2 regions of the Symbiopectobacterium sp. genome follow, and region 2 is predicted to be linked to the other one. Evidence: riboswitches for the same ligand, from Rfam matches in the RefSeq annotation. Region 2 holds a riboswitch; the other holds the start of a gene.
What was found. Region 2 has a riboswitch for thiamine pyrophosphate ahead of thiB (thiamine ABC transporter substrate binding subunit). Riboswitches for the same ligand answer to the same signal wherever they lie in the genome.
Positions count from the first base shown of each region.

Region 1 (11,388 bases), on a different contig from region 2:
CTTGTCATTTAGGGCTTTAAATCACGTTTTATCGCCTTATTGGCCTAAATTTATGCCAATATTGCTGCTTCCCGCTTCCCGCAGGTCGGCGCGCAGCCCTTTAATCAATTCCAAATCACGCTCTTCACATGCCGCCAGCAACCGAAAAATCTCCCACTGAATATCCCATTCTTCTTCGATCGCGGGCAACGTGTAGAGTTCTTCGTCCGTCATTTCACGGCCAGCTTGCGTCATTTCCAGCATCGCTACCGTGCGAATGGAGGTTTCGCTAATGGCAATCGCATGCTCGAGCGTGGCACCACTCAGTTGCGAATGAATCAGTTCACCCAATGTAATGCACGCGTCAATGGCCGGATAGACACCGTATAAATCGTAATCATCAGCGGAGGGAATAGCGTCTTCCCATTTCTCCAACTGGCTGTCGAAATTGACCTTGGCCTCTTTCACCACCAGCACTTCCCACACCAGATCGAGGATGCGGCGATACAGCTGCGCATCACCAAACTCGGTCTGGCGGCAGAATTCATAATAGTTCGGATACATCCGCTCGCAAAGGCAAGCCATAAAAGTCACATGCTGCCAGCTTTCCAGCTTCTCCAGCCGCAGGTGAATCGGATTACGTAACATCGTCGACGCTCATTATTTTTAATGGCAGGCAGTGTACCTGAAAATTTTGCCTTGCCCTATGCCTGAATTCTTAAACTTACCGCATCCCGCCTGCATTACTGCGGATTTTCACGCAGCCAGCGTTGAAAGGCTGGCCGTTGTGAGGCAACGGCGTCCGCCCAACGCGTAGGTTCGGGTAAACGATAGCTCTGCTGGCAGCGTTTTACCCACATCAGTGCGCTGTTCAGGCTTACCCGATGGCCGGTTGAGATAAACAGCGGATTACAGCGCGCCTTGCTACGCCACACCCAGCCAATCTGTTCGTCATGGTCCATCAGCGCGCTTTGGCTGCCGGGTGCTTCAGAAAGCGGGGCACTCTGACCACACAGCCGTTTTTTAGCCACGCCAATGGTCGGGACATCCACCAATAACCCAAAATGGCTGGCAACGCCCAACCGCCTGGGGTGTGAAATACCGTGACCATCAACAAACAGCAAATCAGGCTTCTGCACCAATTGTTCCCACGCGGCCAACAGGCCAGGACACTCACGAAAAGAGAGCAATCCCGGCACATAGGGCATTACCGTCGGGATACGGGCAATCTGGTACTCAACCAGCTGAAGTGAAGGGTAGTGCAATATCGCAATCGCCGCCCGCGTCACCGTTCCCTCTTGCTCGAACCCGACATCAGCCCCGCCAATAAACGTAGGCTCGACAAAGGACAGGCTGTCAACATGCACGATTTCCTGTGCCCGCCGTTTCTGCTCCGCTTTCAATGCTTGCGTATCCATCACCCTACTCCTTAAGGCGAGTTCAATCCTGATGATGGCAATTATTGATGGAACGGGCGCGACAACCGATGCACCGCATCCACAAAGGCACCGGCATGTTCCGGTGGCACATCCTGATGAATCCCGTGCCCCAAATTGAACACGTGACCATTCCCTTGACCGAACGCGGTCAAAATCGTCTCAACTTCTTGCTCGATACGCGTGGGGGACGCATAGAGCATTGATGGGTCCATATTGCCTTGCAGCGCCACCTTGTCCCCAACCCGCGCCCGCGCCTCACTGATATCCGTGGTCCAATCCAGACCCAGCGCATCGCACCCTGTCGCGGCCATTGCTTCCAGCCACTGACCGCCGCCTTTGGTAAACAGCGTCACCGGTACGCGCCGCCCCTCATGCTCACGCAGCAAACCGTCCACAATTTTGTGCATGTAGTGCAGTGAAAACTCACGGTAATCGCGCCCGCTCAGCGCTCCGCCCCAGGTGTCGAAAATCATCACCGATTGCGCACCGGCCTTGATCTGCGCATTAAAATACAGAATCACGCTGTCAGCCAGCTTATCCAGCAGCAGGTGAAGCGTCTGTGGCTCAGCAAACAGCATTTTCTTGATAACCGTAAACGCTTTACTGCTGCCACCTTCCACCATATAGGTTGCCAGCGTCCAGGGGCTGCCGGAAAAACCGATCAATGGCACCGCACCGGCCAGTTCGCGGCGAATGGTACGAACCGCATCCATCACGTAGCCCAGCTCCTGTTCAGGATCGGGAACCGGCAACCGCGCCACATCCGCAGCGGTTCGAACTGGATGTGTAAAGCGCGGTCCTTCCCCGGTTTCGAAATAGAGTCCCAATCCCATGGCATCCGGCACGGTGAGAATATCGGAAAACAGGATGGCGGCATCCAGCGCATAGCGCCGCAGCGGTTGTAGCGTGACTTCACAAGCCAGCTCTGGATTTTTGCACAGCGACATAAAATCACCCGCTTGTGCGCGCGTTGCTTTGTACTCCGGCAGATAGCGGCCTGCCTGGCGCATCATCCATACCGGCGTAACATCAACGGGTTGGCGCAGTAGCGCGCGCAGATAGCGATCATTATTCAGGTCTGGCATGCGGTGTCCTTTTGTCATCCTGAGAGAGGGTCAAAACGCGATAACGAAACGATTGGCGCGAAGTGTAGCACGCCAGCGGCGCTATTCCTGCCCATCGCGACACAGTACCACGGTGTCTTCAATCAAACGTCGCGCGACCGTACCCGCCGGTGGGAGAATCGGCAGTTGATCGTAGCGGAACCAACCGGCATCTCTGAGCTCTTTGGGATCGTGGCGCAGGTCACCGTCGGCATACTCGGCCATGAATGCCATCATCAGCGAATGCGGGAACGGCCAAGGCTGTGAGCTGATGTAGCGCAGATTTTTAATACGAATATTGCTCTCTTCCATCACTTCACGGGCGACCGCCTGTTCCAGCGTTTCGCCCACTTCCACGAACCCCGCCAGCACGGTATACATATTGCCGCGGTGACGCTGGTGCTGCGCCAGCAAGATCTCTTCGCCACGCCGGATCGCCACGATCACACACGGGGCGATTTGCGGGTAATACCGCTCTTTACACTGCGGACACAAGCACGCCAGCTCCGTTTTGCTGTGCACCATTTTCTGCCCGCAATAGCCGCAAAACTGGTGAGAACGATAAAACTCGGCCAGTTGTACACCGCGCCCTGCCAGCTGAAACAGCGCCACGTCTTCATCCAGCAGTTGGCGTACAGAATCCATCTGTGACGTTTTCTGGTGACTGACCAGCCATACGCACTCCCCCCGCCACTCCCCTATCTGGCGTCCAACAATGCCTTCCAATCCGCACTGCGCCGCCGTGCCATGCGGGAGTTTCCCTTCGGGCAGCCACACTTGATTATCATGGCTGACCACCCACCATCCATGCTCATCACCTTTTAATGTTTGTTCCATATCTTTTCTATTGCTCCACAGACACTTCACTGGAATTTTAACTGTCAGGGATATGGCAGAATTTCATCGTCACCGATTGTTCTTTCTTATCAATGCACGGAGTCAACAATGTTAAACCAATTACAAAGTCTGACTGAGTACGTTGGTGGCAATAATGCGTTAATCGACCAATGGCTACAAGCACGCAAGCAACTTCTGATTGCCTATTACCATCTGGTCGGCATTAAGCCAAACAAAGATAAACACACACCGCTGGATGAGCAGGCGCTGGATGATTTTTGCCACAACCTTGTGGACTATCTTTCCGCCTGCCATTTCCATGTCTATGAGCGCATCTTGCAAGAGGCAGTCGCACTGAGCGATCAAAAGCTGGCGCAAACGCACCGTCTGGCGCTAGCGTTGCAGGCCAACACGCAATTCATTATGGATTTCTACGACAGCAGTCTGGCGACCGCCATCGATCACGACAACTGCATTGAGTTTCAGCAAGCGCTGTCAAGCGTCGGCGAAGCCATGGCGGAACGCTTTACTCTGGAAGATCGACTGATTCGTCTGGTCATTGATAAAGAATAACACCATTGCCCCACCTTACATTTTGACAGTGTCTCTTAGACGTCCTAAAGTGTTATACCCTAAATAATTCGAGTTGCGGGAAGACGGCAAGGGAGAGAATCCCGATGAGCTTACTGAAGTAAGTGATTCGGGTTAACGAGTGCAGCCAACGCACCTGCAACTTGAAGTATGACGGGTTTAGCGTTTTATTAACCTCATGGTAATGGGGTTATTGCCTGGTAAACAGCCGCTGTGTTGACTATCGTGCGTATCTTGTCGGAGTGCCTAGCGTGTTTATGTCCTACATAAGACGCAGGCTGAGACCGTTTATTCGGGATCCGCGGAACCTGTCAGGTTAAAACCTGCGAAGGGAACAAGAGTAATCCATTCTGTTTTGTCACCGTTATCACCGCCATGTTGTTACCGGCATAGCGCGTAAAATCGGGGCCAAGGCAACCATAATTACTTCCTGCGAGCTCCAGACAAGCATTTTTCCTTAACCATAATCAGGAACATGCTATGTCTCAATCACCCGCTACAACGCCTAAAACCCCGTCTGGCCGTCGCGAAAAGCGCGAAGCCGCCGAGGCCTTTATTCATAACTTGCGCGGCACCGCCTTCCCTAACTCCACGCGTATCTACCTTGACGGGTCGCGCAGTGATATCCGTGTGCCGATGCGGGAAATCGCCCTTAGCCCAACGCTGTTGGGTGGCGACAAAGACAATCCCCGCTATGAACCTAACGAAGCCGTGCCGGTGTATGACACGGCGGGGCAGTATGGCGATCCCGACGCACGGCCGGACGTGCGTACCGGGCTGGCCAAACTGCGTGCCGATTGGATTGCTGAACGTAACGACACCGAGCCACTTTCCGGCGTCAGTTCCCGTTTTACCCAGCAGCGATTGGCGGATGCCGGGTTGGATCACCTGCGCTTTGAACAGTTACCGCAGCCCAAACGCGCCCAGTCAGGCAAGTGCGTCACGCAGTTGCACTATGCGCGCCAAGGGATCATCACGCCGGAAATGGAGTTTATCGCCATCCGCGAGAACATGGGACGTGAGCGCATTCGCAGCGAAGTGCTGCGCCACCAGCACCCAGGGCAAAGCTTTGGCGCGATCCTACCGGACAACATCACCCCGGAATTTGTGCGCCAGGAAGTCGCCGCAGGCCGTGCCATCATCCCGTCCAACATCAATCACCCCGAATCTGAACCGATGATTATCGGGCGCAATTTTCTGGTCAAGGTGAACGCTAACATCGGCAACTCGGCGGTCACCTCGTCTATCGAGGAAGAGGTGGAAAAACTGGTCTGGTCCACGCTGTGGGGGGCCGATACGGTGATGGATCTCTCCACCGGACGCTATATTCACGAAACCCGCGAGTGGATACTGCGTAACAGCCCGGTGCCGATTGGTACCGTTCCTATTTATCAGGCGCTGGAGAAGGTCAACGGCGTGGCGGAAAACCTCACGTGGGAAATGTTCCGCGATACGCTGCTTGAGCAAGCAGAGCAAGGGGTTGATTACTTCACCATTCACGCAGGGGTGCTGCTGCGCTATGTGCCGATGACCGCACAGCGCCTGGCCGGCATCGTATCGCGCGGCGGCTCCATCATGGCGAAGTGGTGCCTGTCGCACCATCAGGAGAACTTCCTTTACGTCCACTTCCGTGAAATCTGCGAGATTTGTGCAGCCTACGATGTTGCCCTGTCGCTGGGCGATGGCTTGCGTCCCGGCTCCATTCAGGATGCCAACGATCAGGCGCAGTTTGCCGAGCTGCATACCCTGGGTGAGCTGACCAAAATCGCCTGGGAGTATGACGTGCAAGTGATGATTGAAGGGCCGGGGCATGTGCCGATGCAGATGATTCGCCGCAACATGACCGAAGAGCTGGAGCACTGTCACGAAGCGCCGTTCTATACATTGGGGCCGCTGACCACCGATATCGCTCCCGGTTATGACCACTTCACTTCCGGTATCGGGGCCGCGATGATTGGCTGGTTCGGTTGCGCCATGCTCTGCTACGTTACGCCAAAAGAACACCTTGGGCTGCCCAACAAAGAGGATGTGAAGCAGGGGCTTATCACCTACAAGATCGCCGCACATGCAGCCGATCTGGCGAAAGGACATCCCGGTGCGCAGATCCGCGATAACGCCATGTCCAAAGCGCGCTTTGAGTTTCGTTGGGAAGACCAGTTCAATCTGGCACTCGACCCGACAACCGCACGCGCCTATCACGATGAAACCCTGCCGCAAGAGTCCGGCAAAGTCGCCCATTTCTGTTCCATGTGCGGCCCCAAATTCTGCTCGATGAAAATTTCGCAGGAAGTGCGTGAGTACGCGGCGAAAAATCCCGTCCCCACCGTGGAAGCGCAGCCGATTGAAGTCGGCATGGCAGAGATGTCCGCCCAGTTCCGAGCGCGCGGCAGCGAGCTCTACCACAGTGCCACGACGCTGCTCGGGGAGGAAGCCAAATGAATCCGGCATTTCCCGCGACCGCACCCCAGCTCGGGCTTTATCCTGTAGTGGACAGCGTGACCTGGATCGAGCGCCTGCTCGGTGCTGGCGTAAAAACCATCCAGTTACGCATTAAGGACAAAACCGCAGAACAAGCCGAGACCGCCATCATGCAGGCCATCGCGCTCGGGCAAGATTATCAGGCACGCTTGTTTATTAACGATTTTTGGCAACTGGCCGTCAAACATCGGGCATACGGCGTGCATCTGGGTCAAGAGGATCTGGATAGCGCCGATCTGGAGGCAATCCGCAATGCGGGGCTACGTTTGGGGATTTCAACCCACGACGACGTGGAACTGGCTCGCGCTGTAGCGCTCAAACCGTCTTATATCGCCCTCGGGCATATCTTCCCGACACAAACCAAAGAGATGCCCCCCGCCCCGCAGGGCGTGAGCGAATTGAAGCGTCACATTGATGCGCTACAAGGGCGTTTCCCTACCGTGGCCATCGGCGGCATCAGTATTGACCGCGTGCCGAGCGTGCTGGCAACCGGCGTCGGCAGTACTGCAGTGGTCAGCGCAATCACGCAGGCCGCCGACTGGCGCCAGGCCACCGCCACCCTGCTCATCCTGATTGAAAATCAGGAGGTTCATGATGCTTAACGATCCGGCACTGAGCGATCAAGAGTTCTTACGCTACAGCCGTCAATTGCTGCTGGAAGATATCGGCCCGGAAGGACAAGAAAGGCTGAAAAAATCCCGCGTGCTGCTGGTCGGCATGGGCGGGCTAGGCGCGCCCGCCGCGCTCTATCTCGCTGCCGCAGGGGTCGGCAGCTTGACGATCGCCGATGATGACCAACTGCATATTTCCAATCTACAACGGCAAATCCTCTATCGCACGCAGGATATTTCTCGCCCCAAAGCCACGCTCGCCAAACAGCAGCTCTTGGCACTCAACCCGTTAACCGAGGTAATAACGCTCACTGAGCGTCTGGCGGGAGAAACACTACGCAGCGCCGTTCAACAGGCCGATCTGGTGCTGGATTGCAGTGACAACATGACTACACGCCACGCGATTAACGCCGCTTGCGTTCAGCAGCAAACGCCGCTGGTCAGCGGCAGTGCAGTTGGCTTTAGTGGACAACTGCTGGTGCTAACGCCCCCCTATCCGCACGGCTGTTACGCCTGTCTCTATCCGGAAGCGACAGAACCGCAGCGCAACTGCCGCACCGCCGGTGTACTCTGCCCGGTGGTCGGGGTCATCGGCACACTTCAGGCGCTGGAAGCCATCAAGCTACTGGCGGGGTTGCCTTCCGCACTCAGCGGCAAGCTGCGCCTGTTTGATGGTAAGCAACAGAGCTGGCAAACCTTTCAGTTAAGCCGCTCGGCGCGCTGCCCGGTCTGTAAGGGTATCGCGACATGAACATCACGCTGAACGACACCCCTATGGCGTGCGATGAAGGCACCACGGTGGAAACCCTGCTGGCGGGGTTGGATCGCTTACAGCCCGGCACGGCGCTGGCGATAAACCAGACCATTGTGCCGCGTGACGAATGGGCGACACGGCCCGTTAGCTCAGGCGACGATATTCTTCTTTTTCAGGCTATCGCAGGGGGTTGATATGTTGCAGATTGCCGATACACGCTTTTCTTCCCGGTTATTAACCGGAACGGGTAAATTCGCCACCGCCGAACTGATGCACGCGGCATTGCAGGCATCGGGTTCTCAGTTAGTCACACTGGCCATGAAGCGCGTTGACCTGAAAACCGGTAATGACGCCATTTTCGCGCCGCTCAAACAGCTTGGCGTGAAACTGCTGCCCAACACCTCAGGGGCGAAAACCGCAGATGAGGCGGTGTTCGCCGCACGGCTGGCGCGCGAAGCGCTGGGCACGCACTGGCTGAAACTGGAAATTCACCCCGATGCCAAATACCTGTTGCCCGACCCGATTGAAACCCTGCGCGCCGCTGAGCGCCTGGTCAAAGAGGGATTTGTGGTACTGCCTTACTGCGGCGCGGACCCGGTGCTGTGCAAACGGCTGGAAGAGGCAGGTTGCGCCGCCGTGATGCCGTTGGGTGCGCCCATCGGCTCCAATCAGGGGCTGCAAACCCGAGATTTCCTGCGCATCATTATTGAGCAGGCCACAGTACCCGTCGTGGTTGACGCAGGTATTGGTGCACCCAGCCACGCCACCGAGGCGCTGGAGATGGGGGCCGATGCGGTGCTGGTTAACACGGCGATTGCCGTGGCGCGCGCCACCAGCACGCTGACCGGCTTTCTTCATCAGATAAGGTCGGAGGCGCAATCATGACGCGCGCTTTTCGTACCCGCTGGGAGCAGCTCGATTGGGATGCCATCACTCTCGATATCAACAGCAAAACCGCCCACGATGTGGAACGGGCTCTCACCGCAACCACGCTCTCCCGTGACGATATGATGGCACTGCTTTCCCCGGCAGCGCTGCACTATCTGGAACCGCTGGCTGCACGAGCTCAGCAACTGACCCGACAACGCTTCGGTAATACCGTGGGCTTTTATGTTCCACTCTACCTGTCAAACCTGTGCGCCAATGACTGCACCTACTGTGGTTTCTCCATGAGCAACCACATCAAGCTCAAGACACTGAACCAAGAGGAAATCCTGCGTGAGATCGCCGCCATCAAAGCGCTGGGGTTTGACAATCTGCTGCTGGTCACGGGGGAGCATCAACGTAAAGTCGGCATGGATTATTTTCGCGACATGTTGCCACTGATTCGGCCACACTTCAGCGCGCTGAAGTACAACCGATGGCGCAGGAGGATTACGCGGAGCTGAAAAGGCTGGGGCTGGACGGCGTGATGGTCTATCAGGAAACCTACCATCCGGTAACCTATCAGCAACATCACCTGCGCGGCAACAAACAGGATCTCCATTGGCGCCTGGACACACCGGATCGCTTGGGCAGCGCCGGGATCGACAAGATCGGGCTCGGCGCGTTGATCGGCTTATCGCACAGTTGGCGCACTGACTGCTATATGGTGGCGGAGCATCTGCTGTATTTGCAGCAAACCTACTGGCAGAGTCGTTACTCCATCTCCTTTCCGCGTCTGCGGCCCTGTGCGGGGGGGGGGATCACACCCGCTTCGATCATGGATGAAGCGCAGTTACTGCAAGTGATTTGCGCGTTCCGCCTGCTGGCACCCGACGTGGAATTGTCGTTATCTACCCGAGAATCCCCCTATTTTCGCGATAACGTGGTGCCTATTGCTATCAACAGCGTTAGTGCATTTTCCAAAACGCAGCCGGGAGGCTATGCAGACGATCGTTCCGAATTGGAGCAATTTTCCCCCCATGATAATCGCCGCCCGGAAGCTGTTGCACAGGCAATCGCGCAGGCCGGTCTGCAACCGGTATGGAAAGACTGGGATGGGTATTTGGGAAGGCAACCGCATCATCAACATAACGCTGGATAAAGGGGCGAATAGTGCCATTATTCGGCGATAAAACGGCCAAACCATGCACCCTTTGTTTATCTTTCGCTACGTAAAGTGATGATGTTGACGACCTCGATGCGTCGACCAAAACCGAATTGTTCCATTCGGTTTTGCCCCTCTGCCGATACAGGGTGGCGCTATCGCCCTGTATCGGCCCTTCTTCGACATGCACCTAGTGGCCGCTCACCGTATCTTCGTGCAGCAGGTGTTCTGCCTGCTCGCCAATCACGCGTAGCATCTGCTGCATCTCATCGGTTAACGGCAGACGGTAGTGCACGCGCATACAGTTGCGGTATTTGCCGGACGCAGAGAACAACGAGCCAGAGGCTATCTGAATACCGGACTGGCGTAGCAAGCTATTCAGCCGCAACGTATCGAAGGTTTCAGGGAACTCAATCCACATCAGAAACCCGCCTTGCGGTCGGCTAACACAGATTCCGCAGGGGAAATAGCGCCGCACTCAGCAGGTGAACGTATCGAGATTGCTTTTGTAATAGGCACGCATCCTACGCACGTGTGGCTGGTAGTGGCCCTGACGAATAAACTCCGCCACTGCTAACTGGGTATGGGTCACGGCATAGCCCGTGCTGGTGTATTTGGTGTGCAGCACGCGTTCCAAATAGCGTCCGGGATCAATCCACCCCACACGCAGCCCAGGAGCCAAACTCTTGGAAAATTAGCTGCACAGCAGCACTCTGCCATCGTTATCAAAGCATTTGATGGTGCGCGGCCGTGGATACTCATACGCCAACTCGCCGTAAGCGTCATCTTCAATGATGGCAATATCAAACTGCTGTGCCAGCACGATCAGCGCCTTCTTGCGCGCATCCGGCATATAAAAACCGAGCGGGTTATTGCAGCTTGGCACCAGCATAACCGCTTTTATCGGCCACTGTTCCAGCGCCAACTGCAAGGCTTCCAGGCTGATGCCCATCACAGCATCGGTGGGAATTTCCACCACTTTGATCCCCAAACCACGCAACGCTTGCAGCGTACCGGGAAAGGTGGGTGACTCCACCGCCACAATATCCCCTTCCCGACACAGGGAACGCAATGCGGTGAACAACGCCTCCTGGCAGCCAGTGGTGATCACGATATCTTCTGCCGCCAGTTGGCAATCACTGTCCAGCGCCAATCGCGCAATTTGCTCGCGCAGTTCCGGCGCGCCATACATATTGCCGTAATTCAATACTCGCAGGTCTTGTCGCTGACAAAAGCGCGTCAGGGATTTCCATAAAGGTTTAATCGAGGACTGGCTGACATCCGGCCCGCCACCGCCCAGGTTGTACAGGTTACGTTCCGGATTGGGGTTGAACAGTTCTCGCACCGAGTCCCATTGGCTGATTTCTACCGGACGCTGCGCAGAACGGGTTAAGCCCGGCACCGGCGGATGCGCCTTGCGCGGCGCAACGTAATAGCCAGAACGGGGCTGCGGCAAAATAAGCTGTTGGGATTCAGCACATGGTAGGCCTGCTGTACGGTGCTGATGCTCACGCCGTGTTCCTGACTAAGCGTGCGCAGGAGGGCAGACGCTCACCGTTTTGGTACA
Region 1 covers NZ_JBPETA010000085.1:406-11,793, reverse strand. Annotated here, with positions in the region: gene ACTBDZ_RS09620 (YjaG family protein) at 37-627, opposite strand; gene nfi (deoxyribonuclease V) at 723-1,400, opposite strand; gene hemE (uroporphyrinogen decarboxylase) at 1,439-2,503, opposite strand; gene nudC (NAD(+) diphosphatase) at 2,585-3,358, opposite strand; gene rsd (sigma D regulator) at 3,467-3,931, shown strand; TPP riboswitch at 4,178-4,300, shown strand; gene thiC (phosphomethylpyrimidine synthase ThiC) at 4,430-6,388, shown strand; gene thiE (thiamine phosphate synthase) at 6,385-7,029, shown strand; gene ACTBDZ_RS09585 (HesA/MoeB/ThiF family protein) at 7,022-7,789, shown strand; gene thiS (sulfur carrier protein ThiS) at 7,786-7,986, shown strand; gene ACTBDZ_RS09575 (thiazole synthase) at 7,988-8,677, shown strand; partial or broken gene thiH (2-iminoacetate synthase ThiH) at 8,674-9,818, shown strand; partial or broken gene ACTBDZ_RS09565 (PLP-dependent aminotransferase family protein) at 10,012-11,388, opposite strand, start outside.
Region 1: it holds a riboswitch for thiamine pyrophosphate, as region 2 does, so the genes downstream of both, thiC (phosphomethylpyrimidine synthase ThiC) here and thiB (thiamine ABC transporter substrate binding subunit) in region 2, are expected to answer to the same signal.

Region 2 (17,171 bases):
AACGCGTCTGAAATCACGCGCGGCAGTTCGTTGATGTCCCGCACCAGATAGTTATGCTTGGTGACGGGGATGGAAATGCCATAGGTGTCCACTTCCTGAAAGGCATCGGTACCGATCATGGTCGAGGAGACCTGACCTGTAATGCACACCAGAGGGATGGAATCGAGTTTCGCATCGGCAATCGCGGTAAGCAGGTTAGTGGCCCCCGGGCCGCTGGAGGCCAGACAAACGGCGGCTTTGCCGCTGGCACGCGCCATGCCTTGCGCGATAAATCCGGCACCTTGCTCATGGCGGGCGAGAATATGGCGAATGGTTTTGCTCTGCCCCAGGGCATCGTACAGCGGCAGTGCCGCCCCGCCGGGAATGCCCGCTACCGTGGTGATGCCCTGCTGTTCCAACAGCCGGACGATCAACTGTGCTCTGGTATAACGCATAGTAATATCCTTCATCTGGGCCGGTGCGTTTTCGGAGCGGGGGAGGTAAAAACAAGAAACCCCGCTCGGCTTGCGCCGGCGGGGTTTGGGAATCGTGCTGTGATTCGGAACCCGTTACGGCGCGTCGCCGACGACGACCACCACGCGCACGACGACGACCGCGTCAACATGCGCGGTGTGTAGTAGTGCAGAAGTCATAGCAGCGGAGTGTCTCACGGGGATCCTGTCAATCAGTCAGTTAATTAGCCGTTTTATATAAGCACGGGCGTTGCAATAGGCGCAATACCCACAAAGAATAAAAAGTGAAAATTTTATTCAGCTCACAAAATATCCTTTGTTGAGTCGCCGCGCGATGTAGACGATAAGTCATGCGCTGTGCTGATCCCCAGTATCCGCGCTGCCTCGCTGCTGCCGTCACACAGCGACGTCGTAGGACCATCGTAGGCGATGTTCCCGTCGACCAACAGCAGACTGCGTGGAGCAATACGCAACGCGTCATCCAGATTGTGAGTGACCATCAGCAGCGTAAGCTGCTGCTCTGCACACACCCTATCAACCAGCGTGAGCATATCCTGACGCAGCGCCGGATCGAGCGCGGAGAACGGTTCATCCAGCAGCAGGATAGGGCGTTGGCGCAGCAGGCAGCGGGCCAATGCGGCGCGCTGGCGTTGACCGCCAGACACCTGTGCGGGCAGGCGTTGCATCAGGCTGCTTAAGCCCACGTGTTCTGCAATAGCGTGCAATGCCTGACGCTGTGCTGAAGTGAGGCGCAAACCAGGGTGCAGGCCAAGCGCAATATTTTGCTCCAGCGTCAGGTGCGGGAACAGGTTGTTTTCTTGAAACAGAATTGACACCGGACGCTCGGCGGGCGGCGTAAAGCGATGATCGTCGCCATTGAGCCACAGTTCGCCGCTGTTCGGTAATAAAAAACCGGCAATCAGGCTGAGCAGCGTGCTTTTACCCGCACCGCTGGGACTCAACAGGGCAACGCGCTCTCCCGCAGCGATGCTGACATCGAACTGCATGGGGGCCTGTTGATAGAGATAAGTGAGTTTATTCAACGACAGCATGTCGGCCCGCCCGTTTTTGCCACAGGGTCAATGTCTCCATCACGGTAAACAACGCGAAACAGAGCAGCATCAGCAGCAGTGCGGTTACCGCACCGTCTACGCTGCGATAAGCGCCAATTTGTTGGTAAAGATAGAAGGGCAACGTGCGGAACTGCTCATTGCCAAACAGGGCGATAATGCCGAAATCCCCAACCGAGAGTACGCAGGCAAATGCCATTGTCTGCGCGATCGGTTGTTGCAACGCGCGCAGCTCAATCAGACGAAGACGGTGCCAGCCGCGAATATCCAGAGACTGACACAGCAGATTATAGCGCTGAGCGATGTCGAGCATCGGGTTCTCCAACACCTTGAGCGCGTAGGGAATGGCCATCAGCGCGTTAGTGGCGACCACCAGCCCATAGGGTGATGTCGGTAGCCCAACGGTATTGTTGAGAACAAGAAAGAAGCCCGTCGCTAACACAATGCCCGGCATCGCCAGAATCAGCAGGCCGCTGATGTCCATCAACTGTCCGGCCAGCCGCTGCTGACGCAGTTTCAGCTCACGGCTGCTCCACAGCAGCATCAGGGTCAGGATGACGCAAAGCACACCTGCGCCGAGCGCGATACGCAGGGATGTCCACAGCGTTTGCCACAATGCGGGCTGTTTCAGCACCGTCAGCATCGCCGGACTGAGACCGTCCAGCACCACAGCCAGCAACGGTGGCAGCAGCAAGAACAGTGCGGCAACGATAATCACGGTATCGCCCAGCCGTCCAGCCAGCGAATCCTGTGGGTTGCGCCAGCGCAATTGCTGGGTATTGCCCACGGCAAACCACGATCCGAGTCGTTGGCTCAGTAGCACCAACCCCAGACAGCAGACCATCTGGATCATCGCCAATCCTGCCGCGCGCGCAGGAGCGTAATCAAAGCTCAATGCCTGATAGATAGCCAGTTCAATCGTGGTGGCGCGCGGGCCACCGCCGAGTGAGAGTACGGTGGCAAAACTGGCGAAGCAGAGCATGAAAATCAGTGCCGCACTGGGCAGGATTTGACGCCGTAACCACGGCCATTCAATAAGACGAAAAGTTTGCCAGGCATTCATGCCCAACTGGGCCGCTAACTGACGCTGCTCCGTGGAGATGGACTCCAGGGCTTGCAACAGCAGGCGTGTTGCCAGCGGCAGATTGAAGAACACGTGGGCCAGCAGAATCCCTTGCAGGCCATAGGGAGAAAAGGTGTAGTCGATGCCGAGCGCGCTTAAGCCTTGTGCCAGCCAGCCCTGTCGCCCGTAAACGCGCAGTATGCCAAATACCGCCACCAACACCGGTAACACCAGCGTCATGGCGCACAGGCGCAGCAGCCAGGTTCTGCCGGGGAAATGGCGGCGATAGAGGGCGCGCGCCAGCACAATGGCGGGCAGCGTGGAGAGTAGCGCCGAAAGCAATGCCTGCCAAAAGGTAAAGCGCACTATGTACCACACATAGCTATCACCCCATAGCGTGTGCCATGGGGTATCAGGAGCCTGATGCCAAAGTGCGCCAAACGCGAGTAGGGCAACACCAGCCAGCAATGCCGCGGTAAACAGCCCAGGCCAGAGCCAGTGTGGGATCAGCGGCTGACGGCGCGTTGCCATGCCTGAATCCACTGCCCACGCAGGTCCGCCACCTCTTGTGCGTTAAAGGACAGCGCTTTTTCCGGGCGCGCCAGCGATTGGAAACCTTCCGGCAGTGCCACGCCAGTGACCGGATACATCCAGTTGGTGGTTGGGATCAGGCTTTGGAATGTCGGGCTGAGGATAAACTGCATAAAGCGGTTAGCGAGTTCCGGCTGCTTGCTGGCGGTCAACTGCCCGGCAACTTCAACTTGCATATAGTGGCCTTCGCTGAACAGCGCCGCTGCGTAGTTAGTCTTTTTCTCTTCGATAATGTGATAGGCCGGAGAGGTCGTGTAGCTCAGCACCAGATCCGCTTCGCCTTTAAGGAACAGGCCGTAAGCCTCGCTCCACCCTTTGGTGACGGTAACGGTTTTACGCGCCAGTTTTTGCCAGGCGTCAGGCGCTTTATCGCCATACACCTTTTGCATCCACAGCAGCAGGCCCAGCCCCGGCGTGCTGGTGCGCGGGTCTTGATAAATCACCTTCAGCGGCTGATCGCTGTTGATCAAGGCACCAAGGCTGGTCGGTGGATTTTTCAGCGTGTCTTTGTTGTAGACGAACGCGAAATAGCCGTAATCGTAAGGCAGGAAGGTGGCATTATCCCAACCGCCGGGCAGCGTCAACGCGTCGGTTTTCACGTGGTGTGCAGCAAACAGCCCGGTATTCGCAGCCGCTTTGAGCAGGTTGTTATCCAGCCCCAGGACGATATCCGCTTTGCTGTTTTTACCTTCCATGCGCAAGCGGTTCAACAGGGCAACGCCATCTTCCAGCGCGACAAAATTCAATTCGCACTCGTACTCTTTTTCGAAGGCTTTTTTAATCGCCGGGCCGGGGCCCCATTCAGACGCGAAGGAATCGTAGGTGTAAACGGTCAATGCGGGCTTGGTATTAGCGGCAGCAGAGCAGAATAGCACGGCAGAGAGACCGAGTACGGGAAGCAATAAACGGGATAATAGCGACTGTAACACTTTGCACTCCTGGGTATATTAGGGTGGCAAAGGACTTTGAGGCAGGCGAATGCACTCTTAAATCCCTTAGCCGGTATTAACCGGATCAGGTTCGACGGGTATTTTCTCAGCATAAATACCGTGCGTTGACAATGCGATATCGTCAAAAAACGGCCTGCACCCCGTTGAGAACGTCATTATTGTAAAGGGTTTGTAGCATCAGGGAAAGTCGGCGTCGTGCTCCGGCGGCACAAACCAGGTGGATTTAAAGTCGAACCAGCCCAACATGTTCATACGCACGCCGCGCATGCTGCGCTGCCCCTGCAACTGTAACCAGTGGTGAAACAGCGGGTGGATCTCACCGCTTTTCAATCAGGCGCTGGCTGAAGTCGGCGATAGAGAGCGTTTGAGCGCGCCAGCGCTGTGCGTCTTGTTGTAACGAATCACTCAGGCAGTGACGCAGCAGCGGTAGCTCATACAGCAGGGCGAACAGCGAGAACTCCAGCGGTGGGTAGCAGTTTACGCTGCTCAGCCAGATATCGCCTTCCGCTTCTCCCAGATACCATTGCTCGTAGTCGACTTTCTGTATATGCAACGTCACGCCCTGTTGCGCCAACAGGTCATGCATGATCTCGCCAATGATGCGGTACTCGGGGTGCTCCTGATAAAACGTCAGGGTGACATCTGTCAGGCCAGCAGGTTTCAGTGGTTGATTATCAAAACGCTGGTGATGCCAACGAGGCAGTAAGCTGTACGCTGGCGACCAGATATGTCGGTGGGTGCTCGTCGTCTGGCTGAGCAGCGCGATAGGGTGGAAGATCTGGCTGATCCAGCGGCGCACCTCGCTGTTCGCGCTCTGCGCGGAACGGGTATCAAACAGCAGGAAATAGCATCCTTCCTCCATGAGGCTTTCCAGCTCGTCGCGCGTGGTGGTGTCGCTTTGTACCTGAATGGATACCGGCAGCTCTTCGGAGGCGTCTGGCAACACCCAGATATTGACCTCATCGATCAGTGCCCGGTAGCCGAAATAGTCATCAAAGGCTTTTATTTTCAGCTGACTGTCGCTGTTTTTCTCCACCGCATAGGGGCCGGTGCCGACAGGGTGGCGCGCAAAATCGGCCTGAGTCTGCCAGTCGTGGGGCAGGATCATGGCATGCGCGCTGCCGAGCAGCCAGGGGAGCCAACCATCGGGTTCGCTCAGTTCCACATCAATCACAAAGGGAATGGGGGAGGTCACGCGTGTGATGTGTGAGAATAATGCCTGCGACGTCAACCGCATTACCGAGGCGATAACATCCTTCATCACCAGCTCGCGTCCATCGTGGAAGCGGATCGCAGGGCGTAAATAAAAACGCCAGCGGTGCGGCGTAATTTGCTGCCAGTGGTGCGCGAGGTCCGGTGCGATTTCCCCGTTTTCCCCATTTATCTTGGTTAACCCGCTGAAGATCTGCCTGACGATATGCATCTCAGAGCGTCGCAGTGCAGAGCCGGGCAGCAGGTTGCGCAGCGGTCGATAATAGAGCACGCGCAGCAGATGTTTCCCCTGGCGAAAACGACGGCACAGGTGGGAAAGCAACATCTGGCGTACCGTCTCTTTATCACCGATCAACTGGATCAATTGCTCGACGCGATCCTGCTCCAGCAAGTCTTCCGCGCGCTGTTGTTGCAGCGTTAAGCCGGTATAGATAAAACTGAGACGGGAGCGTTTTCCTCGTCCCGCTTCCGCCTGCCACAGCAGCCACCCCTCTTTTTGCATGGCTCCGAGTAGTGAACGGATATGACGGCGCGAGCAGAGTAATACCCCGGCCAGCTCTTCGAGCGTGGTGTCGGTATCCTGCCCCTGAAAGCGCTGCCAGAGGCGGACAAACTGCTGTTGCAAACGTGTCGACGACATAAAAGAGGAACTCCGCGAACCAAAGTCATCAATTTATCTTTCCCTATATTACGGCGATACTGCACAACAAGGAAAGCACGGAGGTGGCTAATGGCGATTTCACGGCTCAATCAATTTTACCGGCACTACTTCTTGCACTGCCCTGGCTGCTGGCTGAGGAGGATCAGCGCTCAGCAAAAACTGGCGTTGTTACAGCAAGTGACGCAATGGCATACCGATGCGATGTCGGAAGAAGAGTACCGGCACTGGCTCTAGTGCTGTTCTGGTAGTAGAGAAACTTCTGAGTAATGGTGCTTTTCACCAGCCAGCGGCCTGTGCCGCTGGCATTTTTATTGCCCATCAGTTGCGTTGTACGCCTTCCAGTGCCGCCAGCAACGCCTCTTTGGTCATGCGCACGCAGTAGGCCGTACCCCGTTCAAAGCGCCACCCTTCGGCGAGTGTGCCAACGTCGACCGCATCAAAACCGAAAGTTTCGTACAATTCACGGGCAATCTGCTTGCCTTGCGCATTGTCCCCCGCCAGTGGCAATGCGCGACGGTTGGGACTGCCCGCCGGTAAACCATCGCTTTCCAATTGAGTCATCTGAATGGCATTGAACGCCTTGGTGATGAGGGCTCCGGGTAAATGGCGTGCCAGTAGTTCGCTAGTGGTGGTTTGTGCACTGTCGAGCACATCAACCTGACCATCACGCTCCGGGTAATAATTGACCGCATCGAGCACCTGCTTGCCCGCCAGCAGCGCGGCAGGCAATCGATCGATTGCTGTCAGCGGAACGGCTATCACCACCACATCACCAAACTGAATGGCCTCTTCTACCGTTCCAGCCTGACAGCCCACCATCGAGCGGAAGCTGAACAGCGTTTGCGGGCCACGTGAGTTACTGAGCATCACCTGATGCCCGGTGTTAATCGCGAGCGTGGCAATCGTTCGCCCGACAAAGCCTGCGCCAATAATGCCTATTTTCATGCTGATCTCCTGTTGCGTCATTCATCAACAGGGAGCGTAATTCACCACTAAAATAAGATAAAATCACAAATGGAACATAAATAAACAACCAATTGGGGTGAATGATGGACAGGTTGACCAGCATGCACATCTTTGTTAAAGCTGCTGAACTGGGCTCTTTTGCCGCAGTGGCAGAGGCATTGCGCCTTTCCCCGCAAGGGGTGGCTAAGCATGTGGCCTGGTTAGAGGCGCGTCTGGGCGCTCGACTGCTCAACCGCACCACGCGGCGTCAAAGTTTGACCGATATCGGCCGCAGCTATTACGAACGCTGTAAGATAGTGTTGGCGGAAGTCGATGCGGCAGAAGCGATTGCGCTGGAGATGAAAGCAACGCCGTCAGGAACCATTCGGGTTAATGCGCCCGTCACCTTTGGCGCTTATGCGCTTGCGCCCTTTATTACCCGCTATCTCGATCGTTATCCGGATACGCAGATCGAGCTGACGCTTAACGATCGCATGGTCGATCCGATTGAGGAAGGTTTTTAAGTGATCGTGCGCATCGGTGAACTGGCCGACAGTTCGATGATCGCCTGGCCGTTAAGACCCTATCGGCTGATTGCCTGCGCATCACCCACTTATGTGGTGCGCGAGGGTTTCCCTGAGAAACCCAGCGATTTGGCGCATCACGCTTGTCTGGTGTACGGCGAATGGACGCCCACTGTGCCGTGCCGCTGGTTGTTCCAGCGTGATGGGCAGAGCGAAGAAGTCAGGCCAACCGGACGGTTTCGCGCCAATGACTGGAAAGCGCTGCTGTATGCGGCAATCGAAGGTTATGGCGTCACCTTGGGTCCTGCCGATGTGTTGGGCAAAGAGATTGAAGCCGGACGTTTGGTTCAGGTTCTGCCGGACTATGAAGGTCCAGCCCGCCCGATGCATGTGCTGGTGCCTGCGGCAAGGCGGCAAACGGTTAAGATCCGTTGCTTTGTCGATGCGCTGAGAGAGGCTTTTGGCGAAGGTATGGGGCTGTAAAATAGAAGGCACCGCAGAGCGGTGCCTTGTGGGTTAACGCAAAAAGGCCGGTTGCTGCTGTTCGTAACGAGCTATCGCCTCTTCGTGTTGTAACGTCAAGCCGATGCTGTCCAGCCCGTTGAGCATGCAGTGACGGCGGAAACTGTCGATCTCAAACGGGTATTTTTTCCCGCCAGCATCGACCGTCTGCGCTTCCAGATCCACCGTAAAGGTAATGCCTTGTGTACTGTCGACCAGTTTGAACAGATCGTCGATATCGGTATCACTCAGTTTTACTGGCAGCAACTGGTTGTTAAACGCGTTACCGTAGAAAATATCCGCAAAGCTTGGGGCGATCACCACGTGAAAACCGTAGTCGGTCAGTGCCCAGGGGGCATGTTCACGGGAAGAGCCGCAGCCGAAGTTTTCGCGCGCCAGCAGGATGGTGGCACCTTTATAACGCGGTTTATTCAGCACAAACTCCGGGTTGGGTTGCTGCCCCGCGTCATCCAGAAAACGCCAGTCGTGAAACAGATGTTGGCCGAAACCGGTACGCGTCACCTTCTGCAAAAACTGCTTGGGGATGATCGCATCCGTGTCTACGTTGGCGGCGTCCAGCGGCACGACCAGCCCGGTATGTTGGGTAAATTTAGCCATCAGGCGTCTCCTTATTAATTCGCGGACGAAGGTAATTCGCGGATATCCGCGAAATGCCCTGTCACGGCGGCGGCGGCAGCCATCGCTGGGCTGACCAGGTGAGTACGGCCCGCACGCCCCTGACGGCCTTCAAAGTTACGGTTGCTGGTGGATGCACAGCGCTCACCGGGGTTCAGGCGGTCATTGTTCATTGCCAGACACATGGAGCAGCCCGGTAGACGCCATTCAAACCCGGCTTCAATAAACACTTTATCCAGACCTTCCAGCTCCGCCATGGTTTTCACCGGGCCAGAGCCGGGCACCACGATAGCTTGCACGCCGGCAGCCACTTTACGCCCTTTGGCGATAGCGGCGGCAGCGCGCAAATCTTCGATACGCGAGTTAGTACAGGAACCGATAAACACTTTGTCGATAGCGACATCGGTCAGCTTGATGCCCGGTTGCAGGTCCATATACGCCAGCGCTTTGGCAGCAGAAGCACGCTCAACCGGATCGCTGAAGGATTCAGGATCGAGGATATTCTGGTTCACGGCGATTACTTGCCCAGGGTTGGTGCCCCAGGTTACCTGCGGCGCGATATCGGCGGCATCCAGTGTGACGACGGTATCAAACACCGCATCTGCATCGGATTTCAACGTGCTCCAGTACGCCACGCCAGCGTCCCAATCGGCCCCTTTCGGTGCGAACTGGCGGCCTTTGAGGTAGGCAAACGTAGTTTCATCCGGTGCCACTAAACCGGCCTTTGCGCCCATTTCAATCGCCATGTTACACAGCGTCATGCGGCCTTCCATGCTCAATGCGCGGATGGCGTCACCACAGAATTCCACCACGTGGCCCGTACCGCCTGCGCTGCCGGTTTTACCGATAATCGCCAGCACGATGTCTTTTGCGGTGATGCCGGGCGCAGCCTGGCCTGTTACTTCAATTTTCATGGCTTTGGCGCGACCCTGCTTCAGGGTTTGCGTCGCCATCACATGTTCCACTTCGGAGGTGCCGATACCAAACGCCAGTGAGCCAAAGGCACCGTGGGTAGCGGTATGGGAATCGCCGCACACAATCGTCATGCCCGGCAGGGTCATGCCCTGTTCCGGCCCGATAACGTGGACGATGCCTTGATACGGGTGGTTCAGATCGTACAACTGCACGCCAAACTCGGCGCAGTTCTTGATCAGTTCCTGCATCTGGATGCGGGCCATTTCACCACAGGCATTGATGTCTTTGGTCTGAGTGGACACGTTGTGATCCATGGTGGCAAAGGTTTTGCCCGGCTGGCGCAGTTTGCGCCCCATGGCACGCAGGCCATCAAAGGCTTGCGGAGAAGTGACTTCATGCACCAGATGGCGGTCGATATACAGCAGCGGCGTCTCATTCTGCGCTTCGTACACCACGTGGGCATCAAACAACTTCTGGTATAAGGTCTTGCTCATGGTTACACCCCTTGCGCCACAAAGCGGGCAATCGCATCGCCCATTTCGTCGGTGCTGATGGCTTTGCCGTCACGGCCCGCCAGATCGCCAGTGCGATAGCCTTCGGCCAGCGCGGTGTTTACCGCGTTTTCGATGGCGTTAGCCGCGTCATCGGCTTCCAGGCTGTAACGCAGCAGCAGTGCCAGTGACAGAATCTGTGCGATCGGGTTAGCGATGTTTTTGCCCGCGATATCCGGCGCGGAACCGCCCGCCGGTTCGTACAGGCCGAAACCTTGTTCGTTCAGGCTGGCGGAAGGCAGCATACCCATCGAACCGGTGATCATCGCACATTCGTCAGACAGGATGTCACCAAACAGGTTGGAGCACAGCATCACGTCGAACTGGGACGGATCTTTGATCAACTGCATGGTGGCGTTGTCGATGTACAGGTGCGCCAGCGTCACGTACGGGTAGTCTTTGCTGACTTCGGTGACGATTTCACGCCACAGGATGGAGCTTTGCAGCACGTTAGCTTTATCGATGGACGTGACTTTGCAGCGACGCTTACGAGCCGACTCAAAGGCAATACGGGCGATACGCTCGATCTCGAAACGGTGATAGACCTCGGTGTCGAACGCACGCTCGTGCTGGCCGCTGCCTTCACGGCCTTTCGGCTGACCGAAGTAGATACCGCCGGTCAGTTCGCGCACGCACAGAATGTCGAAACCGTTTGCAGCGATGTCGTTGCGCAGCGGGCAGAAGGCTTCCAGCCCTTGATACAGACGTGCCGGGCGCAGGTTGCAGAACAGACGGAAGTGCTTACGCAGTGGCAGCAATGCGCCGCGCTCCGGTTGCTCAGCCGGCGGCAGGTGCTCCCATTTCGGGCCGCCAACCGAACCGAACAGAATGGCGTCAGCCTGCTCGCAACCGGCGACGGTGGCGGCTGGCAGTGGCGTGCCCTGGCGGTCGATGGCGATGCCGCCGACGTCATATTCGCTGGTGGTGATACGCAAACCGAAACGCTGGCGAACCGCGTCTAATACTTTATGGGCTTGCGCCATGACTTCTGGGCCGATGCCGTCACCGGGTAAGACGGCGATATGGTAACTCTTTGTCATCACACTGTTTCCTGGCTATTTTGTTGTTTGTTGTGGTGCTGCAAACGCTGAATTTCTTGTTCTACCAACTGTGCGCGTTTGTTGTTCAATACGTTGACCATCGCCTTGGCGGAGGATTCGACGATGTCGGTCGCCAGGCCCACGCCGTGGAAGCGGCGGCCTTGATCAGCGGCGACGATATCCACTTGCCCCAGCGCATCACGTCCCTGGCCCTTGGCGGACAACTGGTATTTCACCAGTTCAATGCCGTAGCCCGTGATGCGGTTAATCGCCTGATAGACGGCATCGACCGGTCCGTTGCCGGTAGCGGCCTCGGCTTGCACCTCGCCACCACAGGCCAATTGCACTGACGCGGTGGCAATTGTGTTGGAACCAGACTGCACGTTGAAGGCATCCAGGCGATAGAACTCTTCGTCTTCCTGCTGGCTGTTGATAAAGGCCAATGCTTCTAAATCGTAGTCGAATACCTGACCTTTTTTGTCGGCCAGCTTCAGGAAATCGGTGTACAACTGGTCTAGATTAAAATCGCTTGCTTTATAACCCATCTCTTCCATGCGGTGTTTCACCGCCGCACGGCCAGAACGAGAGGTCAGGTTCAGTTGCACTTCTTTCAGGCCGATGGATTCCGGCGTCATGATTTCGTAGTTGGAGCGGTTTTTCAGCACGCCGTCCTGATGGATGCCGGAGGAGTGGGCGAAGGCGTTAGAACCGATAATCGCTTTGTTGCCGGGGATTGGCATGTTGCAAATCTGGCTCACCAACTGACAGGTGCGATAGATTTCCTGATGATTGATATTGGTGTGGACGTTCAGCAAATCCTGACGGGTTTTGATCGCCATGATCACTTCTTCCAGCGCGGTGTTGCCTGCGCGCTCGCCCAGACCGTTCAACGTGCCTTCTACCTGACGTGCGCCAGCCTGCACAGCAGTAATGGAGTTGGCAACCGACATCCCCAGATCGTCATGGCAGTGCACGGAAATAATCGCTTTGTCGATGTTCGGCACACGATCGTACAGCGTGGTGATGATGCCGCCGAACTGATACGGCGTGGTGTAACCCACGGTGTCAGGGATGTTGATGGTGGTGGCACCGGCGTTAATTGCGGCTTCAACGATACGGCATAGGTTATCGATAGGCGTACGGCCAGCATCTTCACAGGAGAACTCTACGTCGTCGGTGTAGTTATGCGCCCGTTTGACGGAGTGAACCGCTTTCTCAATGACCTGCTCGAACGACAAACGCAGTTTGGATTCGATGTGCAGCGTAGAGGTGGCCAGGAATACGTGAATGCGGAAGGCTTCGGCAACGCGCAGCGCTTCGGCGGCGACATCGATGTCTTTATCGACGCAGCGGGCCAAACCACACACCCGGCTGTTTTTAATCTGACGCGCAATGGTCTGTACCGATTCGAAATCGCCCGGCGAAGAGACCGGGAAGCCGACTTCCATCACGTCCACGCCCAATCTTTCCAGCGCGTAGGCCACTTGCAGTTTCTCTTTTACACTCAGACTGGCTTGTAATGCCTGCTCACCATCACGCAATGTGGTATCGAAAATAATGACCTGCTGGCTCATTGGAAAGATTCCTTATCGTGTTTATTCGAGCGCCGAACAGGTAAAAAAACCCGCGCATCGGCGCGGGTTCTTCGTTCTGTGTAACGTGAAATCAGCTCTGACTTTCACCCACAGGCATACCGCGCAATGTTGATGCGTGTAGTAGTAGGCCTAGTAGGAAAGTGTGTTTGAACATGATATCTCGTCTGATCCGGTTAGCTGCAAAATTCGCCACATACCGCTTAATCGCGGGAATGGCATCGCTCGTGCTTTTATTGGTACTTGATTCTTGTGGGTATGTCAAGCATTTGTGATCATCGAACGGTGTTCGTTCCCGGTCACGACGAAATCGTTTGCGTTGCCGTCGTCACGTGGAGCGCGCAAATGGGCAGATGTGCGTGGCGTCAACCTTCCATCATGTCAATGTGAAAGATCGTTGCGGTTTCTGGCAAGATCAGTAGACTGCGCCAAAATAATAAACAGTTGTACGCTGAAATTTCCCAGGCTCATTTTTTATGTCTACCCATTTGTCGCAATACCATTTGGTTGAACGCATCCAACACCTGATTGCTCATTGTTCCGGCCGTACCGCACTGCGTGAATGGTCTGCCTCTGGCGAAACGCAGCTTACCTGGTTTCAGGCCGGTGCGCGTATTCGTCGCATTGCCAGTGCACTGCTCTCGCTGGGGATTGATGCCCAAGAGCGTGTCGCGTTGTTCTCTCATAATTCCCTCAACTGGTCGCTGGCAGATCTCGCGACGCTGTACGTGCGTGGTGTGACCGTCCCGATTTATGCCACCAACACGGCGACACAGGCTGCGTTTATCATCAATGACGCGGATATTCGCACCATTTTTGTCGGTTCTCAGCCTCAGTATGATGCGATATTGGCGCTGCTGCCGGAGTGTCCGCAGCTTAAGCGCATCATCGTGCTCGATGACAATGTGAATCTGCATCACTGCCCGTTGGCGCTGACGCTGGCGGCGTTTGAGGCCGATTGGATGACGCCTACTGGCAGCCTGCGCTGCAACAGCGCATTGATGAGCGTAATCTGGACGATCTTTTCACGTTGATCTACACCTCTGGCACGACCGGTGAGCCGAAAGGGGTGATGCTGGATTACGCCAACATGGCGATGGTGCTGAAGCTGCACGATGAGCGCCTGTGTGTGTCGCAGGACGATATCTCTCTGAGCTTCCTACCGCTCTCTCACGTGTTTGAGCGCGCCTAGTCGTTTTACATGATGCACACCGGTGCACAAAACGTCTATCTGGCCGACACCAATCTGGTACGCAATGCGATGCAGGCCGTTTCACCGACGGTGATGTGTGCGGTGCCGCGTTTCTACGAGAAAGTGTATAGCGCCATTCACGAAAAAGTCGCGCAGGCACCCTGGCATCGTCGCACGCTGTTTAACTGGGCCATCGCGCAGGGGCGCAAGGCGTTTCTGGCACATATTTCAGGTAAATCACGTTCACCGTTGCAGGCGCTACTGCATCGCGTCGCCGATCGGCTGGTGCTGACCAAGCTGCGCCACTTGCTGGGCGGTAAGATTCGCTTTATGCCTGCGGCTGGCGCCCATCTGGATGAGAATATCATTCTGTTTTTCCAGTCGATGGGCGTGCGCGTTATTTACGGTTACGGCATGACGGAAACCTGTGCCACGGTATCGTGCTGGGAAGCGAATAACGTGCGGCTGGGCTCGATCGGCACGCCGCTACCGGGTATTGAAGTGCGCATTGGCGACGAAAACGAAATACAGGTGCGCGGCGCTACGCTGATGCGCGGTTATTTCCGCCGTCCGCAGGAAACCGCTGAAGCCTTCACCGCTGATGGCTGGCTGAAAACCGGTGATGCCGGGAAGCTGGATGCCGAGGGTAACCTGTATATCACCGAGCGCCTGAAAGACCTGATGAAAACCTCCGGCGGAAAATATATTGCGCCGCAGCACTTGGAAGGCACCTTGGGTCAAGACCGATTTATCGAGCAGGTGGCGGTGATTGCCGATGCGCGCAAATACGTGTCTGCGTTGATTGTGCCTTGCTTTGAAGCGCTGGAAGAGTACGCGGCATCGGCCAACCTCAAGTATCACGATCGCCTCGAATTGTTACGTCATAGCCACATTATCGAACTGTTTGAACAGCGTCTGCGCGAGATGCAAAAAGAGCTGTCACGCGTCGAACAGGTCAAGCGCTTTACCCTGCTGGCGACCCCTTTCTCTATGGAGAGCGGGGAGTTAACGCCGACATTAAAACTGCGACGTAAGATCATCGCCCAGCGCTATCAGCTGGAAATTGATGCCATGTACGGCGAATAACCCCGAGTAACTTGCAGCGGGTGAGGTACACGAATTTTTAACTTTTTTGCTGAAAATTTCCCGCTGCAATTGGCTATCATCGCGGAATAATCACTATCCGCGATGACGCCGTTTAGCGTTTTATCTCAGTCGAATCCCTTCTGGCGGTGTAAACCCGTTTCCACTTGTTTGTTCCTCGCTTCACCCTTGTTTGCCTGTGCCGTCGTCTAACGTTATGGTAATCGGCTATATTCAAATTCTGGATAAGACAATGACGTGTGTCGCGCTGTGATGTCAGTGCCGCGATGCCGCTCTCAGAACGAAAAGAGGCAATCCCATGGAGATGTTGTCAGGCGCCGAGATGGTGGTTCGATCGTTGATCGATCAGGGCGTGAAATATGTGTTCGGGTATCCGGGCGGGGCCGTATTGGATATTTACGATGCGCTACACACCGTGGGCGGCATTGACCATATTCTGGTGCGCCACGAGCAGGGTGCAGTGCACATGGCCGATGGTTACGCGTGCGCCACCGGCGATGTCGGTGTGGTGCTGGTCACCTCGGGTCCGGGTGCCACCAATGCGATTACCGGTATTGCCACCGCCTATATGGACTTCATCCCGATGGTGGTGTTGTCTGGGTAGGTAGCCACCTCGCTTATCGGTTACGACGCGTTTCAGGAATGCGACATGGTCGGCATTTCTCGTCCGGTGGTGAAGCACAGTTTCTTGGTCAAACAGGCTGAAGATGTGCCCACGGTGCTGAAAAAGGCATTCTATCTGGCATCAAGCGGGCGTCCCGGCCCGGTGGTGGTGGATTTGCCGAAAGATGTGATGAGTCCGGCCAACAAACTGCCGTATCTCTATCCCGATGCGGTCACCATGCGCTCCTACAATCCGACGATTCAAGGGCATAAGGGGCAAATTCGTCGTGCGCTGCAAACCTTGCTAAGCGCCCAGTCACCGATCATTTACGCGGGTGGCGGGGTTATCAATGCGGGGTGCCATGAAGAACTGCGCCAACTGGCAGAACGTTTGAACCTGCCGGTCACCAACTCTCTGATGGGATTGGGTGGTTTTCCGGGGACGCACCGTCAGTGTCTGGGCATGCTTGGTATGCACGGCACTTACGAAGCCAACATGGCGATGCACAATGCCGATGTGATCTTCGCCGTCGGCGTGCGTTTTGACGATCGCACCACCAACAATCTGGCGAAGTACTGCCCGAATGCTACGTATCGATATCGATCCGGCCTCCATTTCGAAAACGGTCAATGCGGATATTCCCATTGTGGGTGATGCGCGCCAGGTGCTGGCGCTGATGCTGGAACTGCTGGATCAGGGCGAAGCGCAGTAGAATTTTGACGCGCTGCGCGACTGGTGGCAGCGTATTGAGCAGTGGCGTGCGCGCCAATGCCTGAAATATCCGTTAGACAGCGACAAGATCAAGCCGCAGGCGGTGATTGAAACCTTGCACCGTTTGACCGACGGTAAAGCCTATGTGGCATCGGACGTGGGGCAGCACCAGATGTTCGCTGCGCTGATAAAGAGGTTCACTGTGTCGGTGAACCTTGAGGTTGCTGACAAACCTACCTAAAACGGTCATTCCCGCGCAGGCGGGAATCTCATACAGGCTAAACGCGTTCATTCTGCCCGAGATCCCCGGCCTACGCCGAGGACGACGAAGAGGTTGGTAGGTTTTTTCAGTAGTCTGAGGGCTCACTGTGTCGGTGAGCTTTTTATTTTTCTCTCTATAACCCTGAACAACAATAAAGCGGTTGCTGATTGCCAGCTTCTGCGGTTAGATCTATACGATATCCATGCTTAAGATATGGACATCCTTATTTTTTATTTTCCAGCTTATTTAAAGGGGCTAACGTGAAACTGGATGAAATCGCGCGCCTTGCGGGCGTTTCACGCACTACTGCCAGCTACGTTATCAATGGCAAGACCAAACAATACCGCGTCAGTGATAAAACGGTAGAAAAAGTGATATCGGTGGTGCGTGAGCATAATTATCATCTCAATGCGGTGGCTGCTGGATTACGCGCTGGGCGTACTCGTTCTATCGGGCTGGTGATTCCGGATCTGGAAAACACCAGCTATACCAAAATTGCCAATTATCTGGAGCGTCAGGCGCGTCAGCGCGGTTATCAATTGCTGATTGCCTGCTCTGAAGATCAGCCGGATAACGAGATGCGCTGCATTGAGCA
Region 2 covers NZ_JBPETA010000045.1:1,177-18,347, forward strand. Annotated here, with positions in the region: partial or broken gene ilvB (acetolactate synthase large subunit) at 1-434, opposite strand, end outside; gene ivbL (ilvB operon leader peptide IvbL) at 549-632, opposite strand; gene thiQ (thiamine ABC transporter ATP-binding protein ThiQ) at 755-1,504, opposite strand; gene thiP (thiamine/thiamine pyrophosphate ABC transporter permease ThiP) at 1,488-3,116, opposite strand; gene thiB (thiamine ABC transporter substrate binding subunit) at 3,092-4,105, opposite strand; TPP riboswitch at 4,150-4,279, opposite strand; partial or broken gene sgrR (HTH-type transcriptional regulator SgrR) at 4,304-5,978, opposite strand; gene sgrT (glucose uptake inhibitor SgrT) at 6,069-6,233, shown strand; gene ACTBDZ_RS06540 (NADPH-dependent F420 reductase) at 6,318-6,944, opposite strand; partial or broken gene ACTBDZ_RS06545 (LysR family transcriptional regulator) at 7,049-7,951, shown strand; gene leuD (3-isopropylmalate dehydratase small subunit) at 7,985-8,587, opposite strand; gene leuC (3-isopropylmalate dehydratase large subunit) at 8,602-10,014, opposite strand; gene leuB (3-isopropylmalate dehydrogenase) at 10,017-11,111, opposite strand; gene leuA (2-isopropylmalate synthase) at 11,111-12,685, opposite strand; partial or broken gene ACTBDZ_RS06570 (AMP-dependent synthetase/ligase) at 13,180-14,981, shown strand; gene ACTBDZ_RS06575 (thiamine pyrophosphate-binding protein) at 15,298-15,603, shown strand; partial or broken gene ACTBDZ_RS06580 (hypothetical protein) at 15,841-16,315, shown strand; gene ACTBDZ_RS06585 (hypothetical protein) at 16,418-16,555, shown strand; gene cra (catabolite repressor/activator) at 16,837-17,171, shown strand, end outside.